DNA from 4 places in the Bacillus atrophaeus genome. Region 1 is predicted to be linked to each of the others. Evidence: riboswitches for the same ligand, from Rfam matches in the RefSeq annotation. Region 1 holds a riboswitch; each other region holds the start of a gene.

Region 1 (4,492 bases):
CGGAATGGTATCGTTTAGTTCGCCGATGCATGCTTCCACCATCTTTTTGCCGAGACCGGCCCCTCTGAATTCTTTTTGTACGATCACAAGGCCAAGCGAAGCAAAAGCCCCGTATGAAAAAATGCCGGAGCAAGAAAGAAGAGTTCCTTTGCTGTCCTTATAACCAAAAAGGCGTCCGTTTTGCAGCAAAAGCTCCAGCTCCCGCTCATCATAACCCGGCCAGCCTGCGTGCCGGCACAATGCAAACAGGCCAGGCACATCTTTTTCTGTTAAAACGGAAAGCGCAGCATCACTCATTGGCATCATTATCACCGTCTTACTTGAGTTTTTTATACATTACAATATGAGGTCCGATACCAGGGAGATCAAATGGATCACCAGTATCCTTCCAGCCAAGCTTTTCGTAGTACCCTTGCACGTGGCATCTGGCGTTGCACCATACCGTTTTTGCCCCCATATCGGCAAGCTTCTGTTCAGCGCGAGTGACAAGCGTGCTTCCGGCTCTCTGCTTGCGGTATCCGGCAAGCGTCGCCATTCCCCTCATCTGATAGGATGGGCCAGCTTCAATCAAGGGATGATCTTGGCGATAAAAAGAAGCTACGCTGATCAGCGTTCCGTCAAAAAAAGCGCCGAGGTGAAAGCTGCCTTCCTCTTTGTCTCGTTCATATTTACATTGTTCTATCGTTTGGTGCGGACGCAAGATCATATGTCTGATTTCATAAGTATCTTCTGCTGAAATTTCATTGACAAGAATCATGATATCCTCCTTTTACTAATGGTTTGAAGAGAAGGGGAGACACCTCTTTATATTATCACCTGCCATCCATAAAGAGGAGGGCCGCCTGATTTATTCAGGCAGCCCTTTTCACGTTTAGTGCAAAAACACATTCTCGCGCTTTTCGTCTTTTTTCTGAATATAGGAAGTAAGCTCCGCCGTTAAGTCAGACCGGAGGAAAGGCGTGATCAGATAAACTCCGTTAAACAGCTCACATGCCGTATCGAGAAGAGAGCGGGCGATGGCGAGGCCTTCCGCTTTTTGTTTTTGCTTATCTTCACCGGCAAGCGCCATTTTCTCGCGAATGGAATCCGACAGTTTGATGCCGGGAATTTCATGATGAATAAATTCGGCGTTGCGGCTGCTGGTTAACGGCATAATGCCAATGTAAACAGGCGTCTTGAGATGCTTGATTTCGTTATGGATGTCGACAAGCTGCTGCTCTGAGTAGACTGGCTGTGAGATAAAATAATCGGCGCCGCAATCGATTTTTTTCTCAAGCCGTTTCACCGCTTTGTCAAGGTGGCGGACGTTGGGATTAAACGCCCCGGCGACAGAAAAATTGGTCTTTCTGCCGAGCGGTTTCCCCGATAAGGAAAGCCCTTCATTGAATTGCTTGATCAGCCTGATTAAATCAAAGGATGTTAAGTCATAAACAGATGTGGCCCCCGGAAAATCACCGATTTTAGAAGGATCGCCTGTAACCGCCAAAATATCGTTTAAGCCTAAAGTGTCGAGCCCCATTAAATGTGACTGCAAGCCGATAATATTTCGGTCTCTGCATGTTATATGAACGAGAGATCTGATATCCATCTGCTGCTTCAAAAGCGCTCCGCAGGCAACATTGCTGATTCTCGGAGTCGCGAGTGAGTTATCGGCAAGCGTCAGCGCCTCTATTCCGGCTTCTTTTAATTCGCTTGCAGCGGAAAGGAATTTCTCAAAGTTCAACTTTTTCGGCGGATCAAGCTCTACGATTATTGACCTTTTTTGAGAGGCGATTTCATCTAATCCCGGCTCGGTCCGCTCGTGCTGAATGGAGATGGTTTCCTGCGCTCTGACTTTCACTTCTTTTTCCGTAATAGGCTCAAGGCCGCCGACTGCATCTGCCATGGCCCGAATGTGGCTCGGGGTTGTGCCGCAGCAGCCTCCAATAATCCGTGCGCCTTGTTTTCGGAATTCAATGGCGCTGTTTTGGAAATACGTATCATCTGTTTCATACACAAGCCGTCCTTCTTCTAGGGATGGCAGGGAGCTGTTAGGATAAACGGATAAAAACGCATCATCAAAAATCGGCACCTCGGTGAGCGCTTCAATCATATGATAAGGGCCGAGCCGGCAGTTAATGCCCGTCACATCAGCACCAAGACCGACAAGCGATCGAAGAGCTTCCGATAGAGGCGTTCCGTCTTGAAGCACCCCTTGTTCATGCATCGAGACATTCAGTACGATCGGCAAATCCGTTTCCTTTCTGGCAATTTTTAAGACTTCCTGTGCTTCTTCAAGATCATAATAGGTTTCCAAAAGGAGTCCGTCCGGCTCTTCGTGCAGCAAAAGATAAAGCTGTTCCCGAAAGCTTCTTTTAATTTCCTCAAGGCTGTACGCATTTTTGTTAAAGGTGCGGATGCCGCCCATCGTTCCGAGCACATACGCTCCGCCAGACGAGGCACGCGCGATTTTGACGGCTTCTTTATTGATTTTTTTGGTTTCATCTTCAAGTCCGTGCCGGGATAATTTGATATAGTTGGCCCCGTATGTATTGGTTTGAATAATATGTGCGCCCGCCTGAACATACGCTTCATGAATTCGTTTGATTTCCTCCGGCTTTGACACATTCAATTCTTCAAAGCATCTGTCAATGCCATATGAATAAAGAAGCGTCCCCATAGCGCCGTCTCCGATTAATACCTGATGTTTCAAATCTTCTAAAAGTCCCATTGTCTGCCTCCTTCATAACATTCAGCAAGGAAAAAAGAGAATTAAAAAAAGTCCTCTTAAGAAGAAGACTTTATAAAAGATTTGTCTATCTTCTTATCTTCCAAGCTGTTCAAGCTTGCTGGATTTAGCACCTTGGTCATGACTGCGAATGCAATCATTACACCGGTTGCTGAAGCTTCTTCGGGCCAGTCCCTCAGCTTCTCTTGATAAGAACAATGATTCAGTTTTTAATTGAGCAAATGAAATCCGGAATTCCCCAAAAAGAGATGAGGAATTTTCCTTTCTCCAAATTTACCGAAAATATAGACAATAATCAATAGCAAATGTAAAATTTATCGGAAATTTATAAATTGAACGTCAATCGGCAGGTCAGCACCGCGGACGGCAGACATAATCTGCTGAAGATCGTCCTTGCTTTTTCCGGTCACCCGTACCTGATCATCCTGGACTTGGGATTTCACTTTCAGACCTGAGTTTTTAATGATCGTGTTGATTTTTTTGGCGTTCTCTTTATCGATCCCTTGAACTAGCTTCGCGCGCTGTCTCACAGTGCCGCCGGAGGCATTCTCGATTTTTGAATATTCGATGTTTTTGGTCGGAACATTTCTTTTAATGAGTTTGCCTGTGAGCACATCCTTAAGCTGGCTCATTTTGAATTCATCATCGGAAACCAGAACGAGATCCTCTTTTTCTAACGTAATGTCGCTTTTACTGCCTTTGAAGTCATAGCGGGTGCCGATTTCCTTCAATGCAATCTGAATTGCGTTTTGGACTTCCGGGAATTCAACCTTGGACACAATATCAAAAGAACTTTCTTTTGCCATATGAAAACCTCCATAACATTTAACTTATGTGTTGATTATAGTAGAATAAAGAGAAACTTCCAACAGAACAAAGAATCAATTTGGGATGATTGGAAAAAAATAAGGAACAACATCCGCCAAAAACATAAGCGGAATAGGAAGGACGATAGCATGAGACCAGGGCAGCAATTAACCTTGAGTATAGATCACCAAACAGATTTCGGTTACTTTTTAACCGACGGAGAAGACACGGTTCTCTTACATAACAGTGAAGTGACAGAGGATATAGAAGAAAGAGACGAAGTAGAGGTATTCATCTACGTTGACCAGCAGGAAAGGCTTGCGGCAACGATGAAAATACCGGTCATCAGCGCCGAGCAATATGGATGGGTAGATGTAGTGGATGCAGTAGACGATATGGGCGTGTTCGTCGATGTCGGCTTATCTAAGGACGCGCTTGTCGCAACAGAGCATCTTCCTCCGTACGAATCCGTGTGGCCGCAAAGAGGGGACAAGCTGTATTGTATGCTGAAAGTGACAAACCGCGGACGCATGTTTGCAAAACCCGCGCCGGAGGACATCATCAGCGAGCTGTTTACTGAAGCGTCAGAAGATATGATGAATAAAGAGCTGACAGGAACGGTGTACAGGCTTATCGCTTCCGGTTCTTTCCTGATCACAGACGACGGCATTCGCGCCTTCATTCACCCTTCTGAAAGAAAAGAAGAGCCGAGACTCGGATCAAGAATCACAGGACGGGTGATTGAAGTGAAGGATGACGGGTCGGTGAACATGTCGCTTCTCCCGCGGAAACAGGATGCGTTGTCAGTAGACGCCGAGCAAATCCTTACTTATATGAGAACGAGAAACGGCGCCATGCCATACGGAGACAAGAGCGACCCGGAAGATATCCGCCAACGCTTTCAGATGAGCAAGGCCGCCTTTAAACGGGCGCTCGGACACTTGATGAAGAATAACA
Region 2 (4,492 bases), 2.1 Mb from region 1:
GCTATCGGCAAACAAAGGTTTGATGTGACAGATCATGTAACAGGCCGCTTTCAAAACGGCCGGCTGTCGTTATACCATGAGGATGAAATGATTGGCCAAATGACAGGCATGAATGAATACGAGCTTAAACCCGGTTTTTCATTTGAAAATGAAAAATTTTATAAGACAGCCGATGCAGTTTCAGGAAGCGACGCGAAGTACGTGGATTGCGACTATGAAAACGGCTGGTGTTAATGTGTTGGCGGTGATATTCACTGCCTTCTTTTACAATCTGAGCGCTTCAAAATTGATGTGACAGGTGATGGCAAATGATATTGGACGATTTACAAAAAGTCATTATAGTTGAAGGGAAATCCGATAAGCAAAAAATCAAAAGCGTCCTCAATGAATCTGCGTGTATTGTGTGTACAAACGGAACGCTCGGCCAGACGAAGCTGGAAGAACTTGCTGATCAGCTTTATGATAAAGATGTGTATATTTTGGTTGATGCAGATGAATCCGGAGAGAAATTGAGAAAACAGCTGAAGAGAGAATTGCCCGACGCCTGCCATTTATATATCGACAGAACGTTCAAAGAGGTGGCGGCAGCGCCGAGCCGTCATATTGCTTCCGTATTACTTCGCGCAAATATCAATGTTCATACAAATTTTCTTGATGGATAAACCCGAGGTGTTTGAATCAAATGAAAGAACTTCAAGAGCAAGAGCTCGAATTGATAAAAGAAGACGTCTATCTCCTATATTTATATACTCCTTTTTGCGGCACTTGCCAGCTCGCGGGCAAAATGCTGTCTGTTGTTGAAGAAATGCTGCCGCAAGTCGCCTATTATAAAAACAATGTAAACTATTCTCCGACATTCGCAAAAGCCTACAAGATTGAAAGTGTTCCTTGTTTTCTTCTTTTCAAAAATGGAAAAGTGGTTGAAAAAGGTTATGCTTTTCACTCTGTTTCCTACCTATACGATATGATTAAACAAAAAGCTTCCAATACATCCCGTTTATGACATATTTCTCGGGAAATAAGTATGGAAAATGTCGTTCGTTTTATAGAGGGTTCTAGCTGCCCGCAGAGAAATGTGTATGTATGACCAATGAATAGGAGGTTGTACAAGTGGAAAAAACGGAAGTGTTAGAGGAAGAGTATCAGCGTCTGTTTTTAAAACCCCTATTGAATGCTTCAACCCTGCTTATCACCTTTCAAGGTGAGACAGAAGCTTTTACCTTCTCGATAAACGAACGGGGAGAAATGAAAAAAATTTCTCAGCCCAAAACGTCCAACCTGACCTTTTATGGAAATCAAGCGGAGATCATTCATCTGCTGCATGGAGATATTTCCCTTCAAAATTTAATTCAAAGCGGAAGCCTGAAAGTGAAGGGATCTTTTAGAGCGCTGCTCAAGCTTGAAGCCATCCTCTGGCTGACAAACGGTTTTTTCCAGAGGGTTCAAAAAGCATAAAACTAGAATATTCATAATTTTATAGAAAAAGATGGCATCATTTATTTTATTGACATCATATGATTTGCCATGCTATTCTACATTAAGAATTTCCGGACGTAAAAAGAACTATATATTTCTCTTATCAAGAGAGGTGGAGGGAAGTGCCCTATGAAGCCCGGCAACCATCAACATTGTTGAAATGGTGCCAATTCACACAAAGCGATTCGCTTTGGAAGATGAGAGAAAGGCGATGAAAAGAAGCCTTTCTGCTCATGTGTGCAGAAAGGCTTTTCTTTTGCCGAATAATCGCCGGAAGATTTCTTAGAATAGTGTTAAGGCAGGTGATTGCTTTGATCAATCTTCAGAATGTTTCAAAAGTGTATAAATCGAAACATGGGGATGTCAACGCTGTCCAAGATGTTACCCTCTCAATAAATAAGGGTGAGATTTTTGGAATTATTGGATATAGCGGAGCGGGTAAAAGCTCCTTGATCCGTCTGCTTAACGGTCTTGAGAAACCAACCTCAGGCATCGTGGAAGTAGCGGACAGCAAAATAAATGAAGTAAACGGCCGCGGCTTGCGAAAAGCCCGCCAAGAAATCAGCATGATCTTTCAGCATTTTAATTTGCTTTGGTCTCGTACGGTGAGAGATAACATTATGTTTCCGTTAGAAATCGCCGGCGTGAAAAAAAGCGACCGAATCAAGCGTGCCGATGAACTTATTAAACTGGTAGGTTTAGAAGGAAAAGAAAAATCGTATCCATCACAGTTGAGCGGCGGACAAAAGCAGCGTGTCGGGATTGCAAGAGCGCTCGCCAACAATCCGAAGGTTCTCCTTTGCGATGAAGCGACATCCGCACTTGATCCGCAAACGACAGATTCAATTTTGGCTCTCTTATCCGATATAAATGAAAGACTCGGTCTGACCATTGTGCTGATTACGCATGAAATGCATGTAATCCGCAAAATCTGCAACCGGGTGGCTGTTATGGAAAACGGTATAGTTGTGGAAGAAGGCGATGTACTCGATGTCTTCAGAAATCCGAAGGAACAAATGACGAAACGTTTCGTACAGCAAGTGACAGAACCGGAAGAAACAAAGGAAACGATCCAGCATTTCCTTGATGAAAATACATCAGGGAAAACTGTTCAGCTCACCTTTGTCGGAGAAGCTGCAGAACAGCCTCTCATTACAGAGATGATCAGGAATTTTAATGTAGACGTTAATATTCTGCAAGGGAAAATCTCACAAACGAAGGATGGGGCTTACGGCTCTCTCTTTATCCATATTGACGGAGAAAACGAAGAAGTACAAAACGTGATCCGGTTTATTAAAGACAAACAGGTGGAAGCAGAGGTGATCACGAATGTTTGAAAAATGGTTTCCGAACGTTGATTTGACAGAACTATGGAGCGCAACGTATGAAACGCTGTACATGACGCTGATTTCCTTATTCTTCGCTTTTATTATCGGTATCATTCTCGGGTTGCTGCTCTTTCTTACAGCTAAAGGAAGCTTGTGGCAAAATAAAGCGATTAACAGTGTGATTGCGGCGGTTGTCAATGTTTTCAGATCCATTCCATTCCTTATCTTAATTATTTTATTACTGGGCTTTACTAAGATTTTAGTAGGAACGATTTTAGGTCCGAATGCGGCTCTGCCGGCACTGGTGATCGGATCGGCGCCATTTTATGCCCGTCTTGTCGAAATTGCCTTGCGCGAGGTGGATAAAGGTGTGATTGAAGCAGCCAAATCCATGGGCGCAAAAACATCAACCATTATCTTTAAGGTGCTGCTGCCGGAATCAATGCCGGCGCTTATCTCAGGTATTACAGTCACTGCCATCGCATTGATCGGCTCTACAGCAATAGCCGGCGCGATCGGTTCGGGAGGACTTGGAAACCTGGCGTATGTTGAAGGCTATCAATCAAATAATGGTGATGTCACACTAGTTGCAACTGTGTTTATTCTGATCATCGTCTTTATTCTTCAGATTATCGGTGATTTGATAACGAATATAATAGATAAACGATAAGGGAGGATTTACATTGAAAAAGTTATTTTTAGGCGCACTACTTATTGTTTTTGCAGGGGTTATGGCTGCTTGCGGATCAAATAATGCAAGTGATTCAAAAGAAATTGTCGTTGCTGCGACAAAAACACCGCACGCGGAAATTCTCGAAGAAGCAGAGCCGCTGCTAAAAGAAAAAGGCTACACGCTAAAAGTAAAAGTGCTGAGCGATTATAAAATGTACAATAAATCGTTGGCGGAAAAAGAAATTGATGCAAACTTCTTCCAACATGTTCCTTATCTTGACCAAGAAAACAAAGAAAATAAAGATTACAACCTTGTGAATGCCGGCGCGGTTCACCTTGAGCCATTCGGTATTTACTCTAAAAAGTATAAATCATTAAAAGATCTTCCAGACGGCGCGACGATTATTTTAACAAATAACGTGGCTGAGCAGGGACGTATGCTTGCAATGCTTCAAAACGGCGGATTAATTACGCTGGATTCAAAAGTAGAAGCAGTGGATGCGACACAGAAAAACATCACAAAAAATCCGAAAAATCTTAAGTTCAAGAAAATCGCACCTGAATTAACTGCAAAAGCATATGAAAACAAAGAAGGAGACGCTGCCTTCATTAACGTGAACTATGCGATTCAAAATAAATTAAATCCTAAAAAAGATGCGATTGAAGTTGAGTCTACAAAGAACAATCCGTATGCCAACATCATTGCAGTCCGTAAAGGTGAAGAAGATTCTAAAAAAATTAAAGCTTTAATGGAAGTTCTTCATTCTAAAGAAATTAAAAACTTCATTGATAAAAAATACGATGGATCTGTGCTTCCAGTAGCTGAATAAGAATCAAACCCCCGGATGATGAAAATCCGGGGTTTTTTGTGTAATTTCCTAAAAGCGGTTCATAATAAAAAGGAATTTTAATCGAGCTGGAGGGATATTTGTTGACTCAATATAATGAAAGTGGAAGCATGCAGAACGCCTTAAAACAATATAAAGAAGGTTTAGGCACTTTTGAACAAAAAATGC
Region 3 (4,492 bases), 1.9 Mb from region 1:
AAAAGCTTGAGTGGTCAAACGGCCGGACAGGCATTACATACAAACTGACTTCTCTGCATTCCACAAATTAAAGAAAAGGTCAAGAGCGAAACAAGCTCTTGGCCTTTTGAAAAGCAATCTTTAAAGGAGCGGACCGCCAGCTTCTGCAATCGCGCCTGTATGTGAGAATTTCTTGAAGTTTTCTTTGAATTCATTAGCCAGGTAAACTGCTTTTTCTCTGTACTCTTCTTTGTTTTTCCATGTTTTTTCCGGCTGAAGGACGTCATCAGGAACGCCTGGCACATGAACCGGACTATGAAGACCAAAGACAGTATCCGTCTTCATCTCTGCATTCTCCAATTCGCCTTCAATTGCGGCTCTGACCATTGCACGTGTGTAAGAAAGCTTCATGCGTTCTCCGACGCCGTAACCTCCGCCAGTCCAGCCTGTGTTGACAAGGTAAACCTGCACGCCGTGTTCATCAATCTTCTTCCCAAGCATTTCAGCGTATACATGGGCAGGCAGCGGCAAGAACGGTGAGCCAAAGCATGTGGAGAACGTGGTCTCTGGTGAAGTGACGCCCCGTTCGGTTCCGGCCAGCTTACTTGTATAGCCGCTTAAGAAATGGTACATCGCCTGTTCCTTTGTCAGTTTGCTGATTGGCGGGAGTACGCCGAATGCGTCGGCCGTCAGAAAAACAATGGCAGACGGGTGACCGGCAATGCTTGGTGACACGATGTTGTCAATCATATCAATCGGGTAAGCGGCACGAGTGTTTTCCGTATAAAAAGAATCATCGTAGTTTGCCTCACGCGTCTGATCATCTATGACGACATTTTCAAGCACTGATCCGAAACGAATCGCGTTGAAAATCTGGGGTTCCTTCTCCTCGCTTAAATGAATACACTTGGCGTAGCAGCCGCCTTCTATATTAAAGACGCCCGTATGGGACCAGCCGTGCTCATCATCGCCGATCAGCTTGCGGTCTGAACTTGCGGATAATGTTGTTTTTCCGGTGCCTGACAGACCGAAGAAAAGAGCGACGTCTCCTTCCCGGCCCACGTTGGCTGAACAATGCATCGGCAATATATTCCGTTCAGGCAGAAGGTAATTCATAATTGAGAAAATGGATTTTTTCATTTCACCGGCATATTCTGTCCCGCCGATTAGAATGGTTCGTTTTTCAAATGAAACGATGATAAATGTTTCAGAATGTGTGCCGTCCGTTTCCGGGTCTGCTTTAAAATGAGGCGCGGAAAGAATGGTGAACGGCTGTTCAGCGGTTTTTTTATCATTTGTTTCCGGTCTGATAAAAAGCTGTCTGGCAAATAAATTGTGCCATGCAAATTCATTTACGACAGTGATCGGCAGCCTGTATTTTTCATCTGCGCCTGCAAAACCTTCGAAGACGAACAATTCATCTCTTTCTTTCAGGTAGTTGACGACCTTTGTGTACAGCCGGTCAAATGCTTCTTCTGATATCGGCTGGTTCACAGAACCCCAATCAATCTTATCCTTCGTGCTTTGTTCCTGTACGATGAATTTATCCTTAGGAGAACGCCCGGTATAAGCGCCGGTTGTGGCCCTCACGGCGCCTGTCGATGTTAATGTGCCTTCATTTCGGGCAATTACTTTTTCGGTGAGCTGCGGAACGGATAAATTATGCTGCACGTTCGGACTTGTTAATAAGAGCTGCAAATCGGCGGTTAAATCAACTGAGTTCATAGAAACCTTCCTTTATCTTTTATTGTGTCTTGCCATTTGTAAAATAGTATAACACATTAATACCAATAGTCTATACTATTTGATGTTTTTTTGTGTGTGTTTTTGAAACGCACTTTTGAAATAAAGTCTGCTAATTCCTGTTTCTTGTTGACACCATAAACACTTATAAGATAAGATATTTTATTGAGCGGATACTCTTATCCCGAGCTGGCGGAGGGACAGGCCCAATGAAGCCCAGCAACCGGTTTCTCTTTAAAAAGCATGTGGAAACACATGTGGGACAACCAAGGTGCTAACCTGTTGCAAGGTTATTTATTCCTTGAGCGATAAGAGTGAAAGGCACACACAACCAACCCTTTCCTCAAGTGGAAAAGGTTTTTTTATTTCATAAATATGCCAATTAACATTCTCTAATATAAAGTATGACATTGTATAAGAGGGAGCGAGTTCCGTATCATATATAAAAGGCCTATCGGGAGGTCTTTTGCCAGGAGGAAGCAAATCATGAGTAAAAATCGTCGTTTATTTACATCAGAATCTGTTACGGAGGGGCATCCGGATAAAATCTGTGACCAGATTTCGGACAGCATTTTAGATGAAATTTTAAAACATGACCCTAATGCGCGTGTTGCTTGTGAAACGTCCGTTACAACAGGTTTAGTGCTTGTCAGCGGAGAAATCACAACATCCACGTATGTTGATATCCCAAAAACGGTGCGTGAAACGATCAAAGAAATTGGTTATACGCGCGCGAAATACGGATTTGACGCTGAAACATGCGCTGTTTTAACGTCTATTGACGAGCAGTCCGCCGACATCGCGATGGGTGTGGATCAGGCGCTTGAAGCCCGTGAAGGCACAATGAGCGATGCTGAAATCGAAGCGATCGGTGCAGGAGACCAAGGCTTAATGTTCGGTTATGCGTGCAACGAGACTAAAGAGCTTATGCCGCTTCCGATTTCATTGGCGCATAAATTAGCGCGCCGCTTGAGCGAAGTACGCAAAGAAGATATTCTTCCTTACCTTCGTCCGGACGGAAAAACTCAAGTAACTGTGGAATATGATGAGAACAATAAGCCGGTCCGTATTGACGCGATTGTTATTTCAACACAGCATCACCCTGAAATTTCGCTTGAGCAAATTCAGCGCAATCTTAAGGAGCACGTCATTAATCCTGTCGTTCCTGAGGAATTAATTGATGAAGAAACAAAATACTTCATTAACCCGACAGGACGTTTTGTAATCGGCGGACCTCAAGGAGATGCCGGTCTTACAGGACGTAAAATCATCGTTGACACGTACGGCGGCTATGCACGCCACGGCGGCGGCGCGTTCTCAGGTAAGGACGCAACGAAGGTAGACCGTTCAGCGGCATACGCAGCTAGATATGTAGCGAAAAACATTGTGGCAGCGGGTCTTGCGGATTCTTGCGAAGTGCAGCTTGCTTACGCTATCGGTGTTGCGCAGCCGGTTTCCATATCCATTAATACTTTTGATTCAGGAAAAGCTTCTGAAGAAAAGCTGATTGAAGTTGTACGCAATAACTTTGATCTGCGCCCGGCCGGCATTATCAAAATGCTTGATCTGCGCCGTCCGATCTATAAACAAACGGCTGCTTACGGTCACTTCGGACGTCATGATGTTGACCTTCCGTGGGAGCGTACAGATAAGGCTGACCAGCTTCGCAAAGAGGCTTTAGCAGAATAATTATATAGCCGCTTACTTATAAGCGGCTTTCCCTTTTTTCATTAGGCCCAGGTTTATTTTTTTACATAACAGTGAAACGATTTAATATCCGGTGCGTCTATAAAGAGGGATTTCATCATGAAAATAATAATATGGAGGCAATAATATGTGTGGATTTGTTGGAGTTTTTAACAAGCATCCATTAACTCAAACCGCAGATCAAGAAGAACTTATCAAACAGATGAATCAGATGATCGTTCACCGCGGTCCTGATAGTGATGGGTATTACCATGATGAGCATGTCGGATTCGGATTCAGACGGCTCAGCATTATTGATGTAGAAAACGGCGGGCAGCCTTTATCATATGAAGATGAAACATATTGGATTATCTTTAACGGAGAAATCTATAACTATATTGAACTGAGAGAAGAGCTTGAATCAAAAGGATACCAATTCAACACAGATTCAGACACAGAGGTCCTTCTTGCGACATACCGTCATTATAAAGAAGAAGCCGCTTCAAAATTACGCGGAATGTTTTCTTTTCTGATTTGGAATAAAAATGATCATGTCTTGTACGGCGCAAGAGACCCATTTGGCATTAAGCCGTTATATTACACAACGATCAATGATCAGGTTTATTTTGCCTCAGAGAGAAAAAGCTTAATGGCTGCTGAAAGCCATATTCAACTGGATACTGAGGCACTTCAGCAGTACATGTCGTTCCAATTTGTTCCTGAACCTGGCACGCTGGACGTGAATGTGAAAAAGGTAGAGCCTGGACAGCAGTTTACGATTCGCCCGGAAGGCGATATCACCTTTAAAACGTATTTCAAAGCGCATTTCAAGCCTGTTCAATCTTCAGATGAAGATAAGCTTGTCAAGGAAGTAAGAGACGCGATTTTTGATTCTGTTAAGGTTCATATGAGAAGTGACGTGCCAGTCGGTTCTTTCCTTTCAGGAGGGATTGATTCTTCCTTTATTGTATCCGTTGCTAAAGAATTTCATCCGAACTTGAAAACATTTTCTGTCGGATTTGAACAGCAGGGGTTCAGTGAGGTTGATGTTGCGAAGGAAACGGCAGCTGCACTTGGCATAGAA
Region 4 (4,492 bases), 240 kb from region 1:
TTTACCCTCCAATATGAATAGCTGTTTATGTAATGCGGGGGGATGGCCAATAAAAAAAGCCTCCTTCTCTGGAGAGAAGGAGGCTAACAGACACGTTTCGCCTCTCTTATCTCTCAGATAAATCTGATGGAATTAGCACCGTGCCTTAATGAGACTAACGTCTCGGCGCAAAATCTGTGCGCCCCATTTCACAATGGCATTACGGTCGGTTGCTGTTGGGGTCAAAAGGCCAATCCCTCGCCCAACTCTCGATAAGAGAAAATATTCACTTGTCTTGCAATTCGAATTAATCAGTTGATGAAAATGTTAACAGGTGCTTCGTTTATTTGTCAACAACTTTTGTTGTGCAATATTAATATAAATCTTTTCGAAGGTCTGCGAAAACGGGAATCTGTTTCCGTACGGCTTCACTTTCTTCTATATCAACCTCTGCCCGTACAGCACCTTCTTCCTTAGAGCCCTCTGCTAAAATACGGCCCCACGGATCAATAATCAGGCTGTGGCCGGCAAACTCATTGTCGGGGTTTGACCCGGTGCAGTTGCAGGCCGCGATAAAGCATTGGTTTTCAATCGCTCTGGCAATAAGAAGGCTTTTCCAATGGTCGAGGCGGGGCAGAGGCCATTCCGCTGAAATAAACAACAGGTTTGCGCCCTTTGTCGTATGCTTTCTAATCCATTCTGGAAAACGGATATCGTAGCAAATCAGTCCCGAGCTTTTGACGCCGTCAAGTTCAAAATAACCATCAGCCGAGCCGGCCGATAAATAAAGGTGTTCATCCATCAGCTGGAACAGATGGGCTTTGCTGTACTCTTTAACGATCTTTCCTTCTTTATCCGCAATGTACATCGTATTATAGATATGGCCGCCTTTTCTGACGGCGACAGAACCGGCGACTAGGTGGACACCATGCGTTTTTGCGGTCTTTTTCAGCCAGCTTTGAGCAGCGAGACCGTCATCATCCGCTAACAGGTCAAGGTTTGTCAGATCGTAGCCGGTCGTCCACAATTCAGGAAGAACGAGAACATCGGCGTGTTTACTTTCTTTTTCGATTAAAGATTCAGCTTTTTTTATATTTTCTGAAGGATTACCGTATGCAATATCAAATTGAAGACAGGATATGGTCCATTTCACCTCTGCAGCACCTCCAAGTTTCCCTTTACTTTTTATATATAACCATATATGATGATGGACTATCATTTCAAGAAATTTTTTTAGAAGGTGAAAACAGATGAAATTTGAACATTCTCACGTGTTAACACAGCTTCCCGAACAGTTTTTTGCTTCTTTAGTCAAAAAGGTGAACAAAAAACTGCAAGAAGGGCACGACGTCATCAATTTAGGGCAGGGAAATCCTGATCAGCCGACACCGGATCATATTGTCGAAGAAATGAAAAACGCGATCGCAGACCCAGAGAACCACAAATACTCATCATTCCGCGGCTCCTATCATTTAAAAAAAGCAGCAGCGGCATTTTATCAAAGAGAATACGGAGTGAAAGCAGATCCGGAAAGTGAAATTGCCATTTTATTCGGCGGAAAAGCGGGGCTTGTCGAGCTTCCGCAATGTTTATTAAACCCAGGGGACACCATTTTAGTTCCCGATCCGGGCTATCCAGATTATTGGTCGGGGGTTGCGCTTGCTAAAGCCGAAATGGAAATGATGCCGCTTATAGAGGAGAGGGGGTTCCTGCCTGATTACAGCCGCCTTTCCTCTGACGTAAAGGAAAAAGCTAAGCTGATGTATTTGAATTATCCGAATAATCCGACAGGAGCCGTTGCTACTTCGGATTTCTTTGAAGAAACGGTCAGCTTGGCTAAAGAAAACGGCATCTGTGTCGTTCATGATTTCGCATACGGCGCAGTTGGCTTTGACGGGCACAAGCCATTAAGCTTTTTACAAACTGAAGGGGCAAAGGACATTGGCATAGAAATCTATACATTGTCTAAAACGTATAATATGGCGGGCTGGCGCGTCGGATTTGCCGTCGGTAATGCATCTGTGATTGAAGCCATTAACCTTTATCAGGACCATATGTTTGTCAGTCTGTTCAAGGCGACACAGCAAGCGGCAGCGGCGGCTCTCTTATCAGACCAAACGTGTGTGGCTGAACAAAACGCCATGTATGAGAGCAGACGGCAGGCGTGGATTACAGCCTGCCGGGAGATCGGATGGGATGTCACGGCTCCGGCGGGATCATTTTTCGCCTGGCTTCCGGTGCCAGACGGCTATACCTCCCAGGAATTCTCGGATTTGCTGCTTGAGAAAGCCAATGTTGCCGTTGCCTCTGGAAATGGGTTTGGAGAATATGGAGAGGGCTATATTCGAGTCGGTTTATTAACGAGCGAGGAACGTCTTAAAGAAGCGGCCTCCCGTATCGGCAAACTGAATCTTTTCAATAAAAAGCATTGACAACACACTTTAATGATGGGATAATTCAAAATAATTTATAAAATCTATATTCTTATCAAGAGCAGGCAGAGGGACAAGCCCGATGAAGCCCGGCAACCGACTTGTAAAGCACGGTGCTAATTCTTGCAGCAAGCGCTGAGAGATAAGATTCGGACATAAAACGAAGCCTCTTCAGACGCAATACGGTTTGAAGAGGCTTTTTATATGTGTTCTTTGAGGAAAGGAGTTCAACCATGAGTGAATTATTGGCAACATATCTCCTGACAAATCCGGGGTCTGATTGTGAAAAAAGAGCAGAACAGATTGCGACAGGGCTGACTGTAGGCTCATGGACGGATTTACCCCTGCTGAAGCAGGAACAGCTGCAAAAGCATAAGGGGCGGGTCGTAAGCGTTGAGGAGAAAGAAGGAGCTCTTGAATCGGAAAAACAAGCGGTCATTACAATTGCTTATCCGGAAATTAATTTTACATACGACATTCCGGCGGTGCTGACGACTGTGTTTGGCAAGCTGTCACTTGACGGGAAAATCAAATTAACCGATCTGGAATTTTCAGAAGGTTTTAAACAAAGGCTGCCAGGACCGAAGTTTGGCGCTTACGGTATTCGCAAGGCGCTGGGCGTGTTTGAAAGACCGCTGTTAATGAGCATTTTTAAAGGGGTCATAGGAAGAGATCTTGAAGATATTAAAGATCAGCTGAGACAGCAGGCACTCGGCGGAGTGGACTTAATCAAGGATGACGAAATTTTCTTTGAAACAGATCTGGCGCCCTTTGAAACACGGATCACAGAGGGCAGGCAAGTGCTGCGTGAAACCTATGAACAAACAGGGCATAAAACGCTTTATGCGGTGAACCTGACGGGAAGAACGGCTGACCTTAAGGATAAAGCAAGGCGTGCAGCTGAGCTTGGAGCGGACGCGCTGTTATTTAACGTCTACGCTTACGGCTTGGATGTCATGCAGAGCCTTGCCGAAGATCCTGAAGTTTCTGTTCCGATTATGGCCCATCCGGCAGTCAGCGGAGCGTTTACATCATCACCCTATTACGGATTTGCACACGCTCTCCTGCTGGGGAAACTAAACCGCTATTGCGGTGCGGATTTCAGTTTATTCCCGTCTCCTTACGGGTCAGTTGCGCTTCCGAAAGAGGATGCTCTCGCTATTCATGATGAGTGCGTGAGAGAGGATTCTTTTCAGCAAACATTTGCCGTACCGTCAGCGGGCATTCACCCTGGCATGGTTCCGCTCCTGATGAAGGATTTCGGCATTGATCATGTGATTAATGCGGGAGGAGGCATTCACGGTCATCCAAACGGCGCCCAAGGCGGAGGTAAAGCATTCAGAGCCATCATTGACGCCGTGCTTGAAGCGCAGTCGCCGGATGAAAAAGCGGAGCAGTGCAATGATTTGAAACTTGCTCTAGATAAATGGGGAAAGGTTGATGCTGTATGACCAAAAAACCGCTCATCATTTGTGATTTTGACGGAACGATCACAATGAACGACAACATTGTCAGCATCATGAAAGAATTCGCCCCGCCGGAATGGACCGCCTTAAAAGACGGTGTCCTGTCAAAAGAAGTAACAATTGAAGAAGGAGTCGGGCAGATGTTCAGCCTTCTTCCGAGCAGTATGAAAGAAGAGATTACAAGATTTGTGTTACAAGATGCAAAGATTCGGAATGGCTTTCGTGAATTTGTATCATTTGTCAACCAGCACGAGCTTCCGTTTTATGTCGTAAGCGGGGGAATGGACTTCTTTGTTTATCCTCTTCTTGAGGGAATCGTAGACAGAGACCGTATTTATTGCAATCATGCATCCTTTGAAGACGAATATATTCATATCAAATGGCCTCATTCCTGCGACAGCCTTTGTACAAATGGATGCGGATGCTGTAAGCCTTCGGTTATCCGCCAGCTTTCTGAAAAAGCTGAGTTTGTCATTATGATTGGTGATTCAGTGACTGATGTGGAAGCTGCCAAATTGTCTGATATTTGCTTTGCGAGAGACTACTTATTGAATGAATGCGTTCAATTAGGGTTACAGCACCTTCCTTACCAAGACTTTTACGAAGTGAAAAGCG

Evidence for each region. Region 1 has a riboswitch for S-adenosylmethionine ahead of AAHT65_RS12800 (bifunctional homocysteine S-methyltransferase/methylenetetrahydrofolate reductase). Riboswitches for the same ligand answer to the same signal wherever they lie in the genome.
Region 2: linked by a shared signal. The riboswitch ahead of metN (methionine ABC transporter ATP-binding protein MetN) and the one ahead of AAHT65_RS12800 (bifunctional homocysteine S-methyltransferase/methylenetetrahydrofolate reductase) in region 1 are both predicted to bind S-adenosylmethionine.
Region 3: linked by a shared signal. The riboswitch ahead of metK (methionine adenosyltransferase) and the one ahead of AAHT65_RS12800 (bifunctional homocysteine S-methyltransferase/methylenetetrahydrofolate reductase) in region 1 are both predicted to bind S-adenosylmethionine.
Region 4: linked by a shared signal. The riboswitch ahead of mtnW (2,3-diketo-5-methylthiopentyl-1-phosphate enolase) and the one ahead of AAHT65_RS12800 (bifunctional homocysteine S-methyltransferase/methylenetetrahydrofolate reductase) in region 1 are both predicted to bind S-adenosylmethionine.

The regions. Positions count from the first base shown of each region.
Region 1 is NZ_CP154443.1:2,546,163-2,550,654, forward strand. Features, by position in the region: gene AAHT65_RS12790 (GNAT family N-acetyltransferase) at 1-303, opposite strand, end outside; gene AAHT65_RS12795 (GNAT family N-acetyltransferase) at 317-757, opposite strand; gene AAHT65_RS12800 (bifunctional homocysteine S-methyltransferase/methylenetetrahydrofolate reductase) at 872-2,710, opposite strand; SAM riboswitch class I at 2,801-2,923, opposite strand; gene AAHT65_RS12805 (YajQ family cyclic di-GMP-binding protein) at 3,043-3,534, opposite strand; gene AAHT65_RS12810 (CvfB family protein) at 3,685-4,492, shown strand, end outside.
Region 2 is NZ_CP154443.1:415,699-420,190, reverse strand. Features, by position in the region: gene AAHT65_RS02270 (YusG family protein) at 1-234, shown strand, start outside; gene AAHT65_RS02265 (toprim domain-containing protein) at 309-662, shown strand; gene AAHT65_RS02260 (thioredoxin family protein) at 683-1,003, shown strand; gene AAHT65_RS02255 (SCP2 sterol-binding domain-containing protein) at 1,111-1,455, shown strand; SAM riboswitch class I at 1,574-1,680, shown strand; gene metN (methionine ABC transporter ATP-binding protein MetN) at 1,788-2,813, shown strand; gene metP (methionine ABC transporter permease MetP) at 2,806-3,474, shown strand; gene metQ (methionine ABC transporter substrate-binding lipoprotein MetQ) at 3,488-4,306, shown strand; gene AAHT65_RS02235 (carboxymuconolactone decarboxylase family protein) at 4,435-4,492, shown strand, end outside.
Region 3 is NZ_CP154443.1:159,216-163,707, reverse strand. Features, by position in the region: gene AAHT65_RS00900 (DUF2584 domain-containing protein) at 1-71, shown strand, start outside; gene pckA (phosphoenolpyruvate carboxykinase (ATP)) at 121-1,704, opposite strand; SAM riboswitch class I at 1,899-2,037, shown strand; gene metK (methionine adenosyltransferase) at 2,209-3,411, shown strand; gene asnB (asparagine synthase (glutamine-hydrolyzing)) at 3,557-4,492, shown strand, end outside.
Region 4 is NZ_CP154443.1:2,782,914-2,787,405, forward strand. Features, by position in the region: SAM riboswitch class I at 104-258, opposite strand; gene AAHT65_RS14180 (carbon-nitrogen family hydrolase) at 353-1,132, opposite strand; partial or broken gene AAHT65_RS14185 (pyridoxal phosphate-dependent aminotransferase) at 1,230-2,424, shown strand; SAM riboswitch class I at 2,461-2,560, shown strand; gene mtnW (2,3-diketo-5-methylthiopentyl-1-phosphate enolase) at 2,645-3,862, shown strand; gene mtnX (2-hydroxy-3-keto-5-methylthiopentenyl-1-phosphate phosphatase) at 3,859-4,492, shown strand, end outside.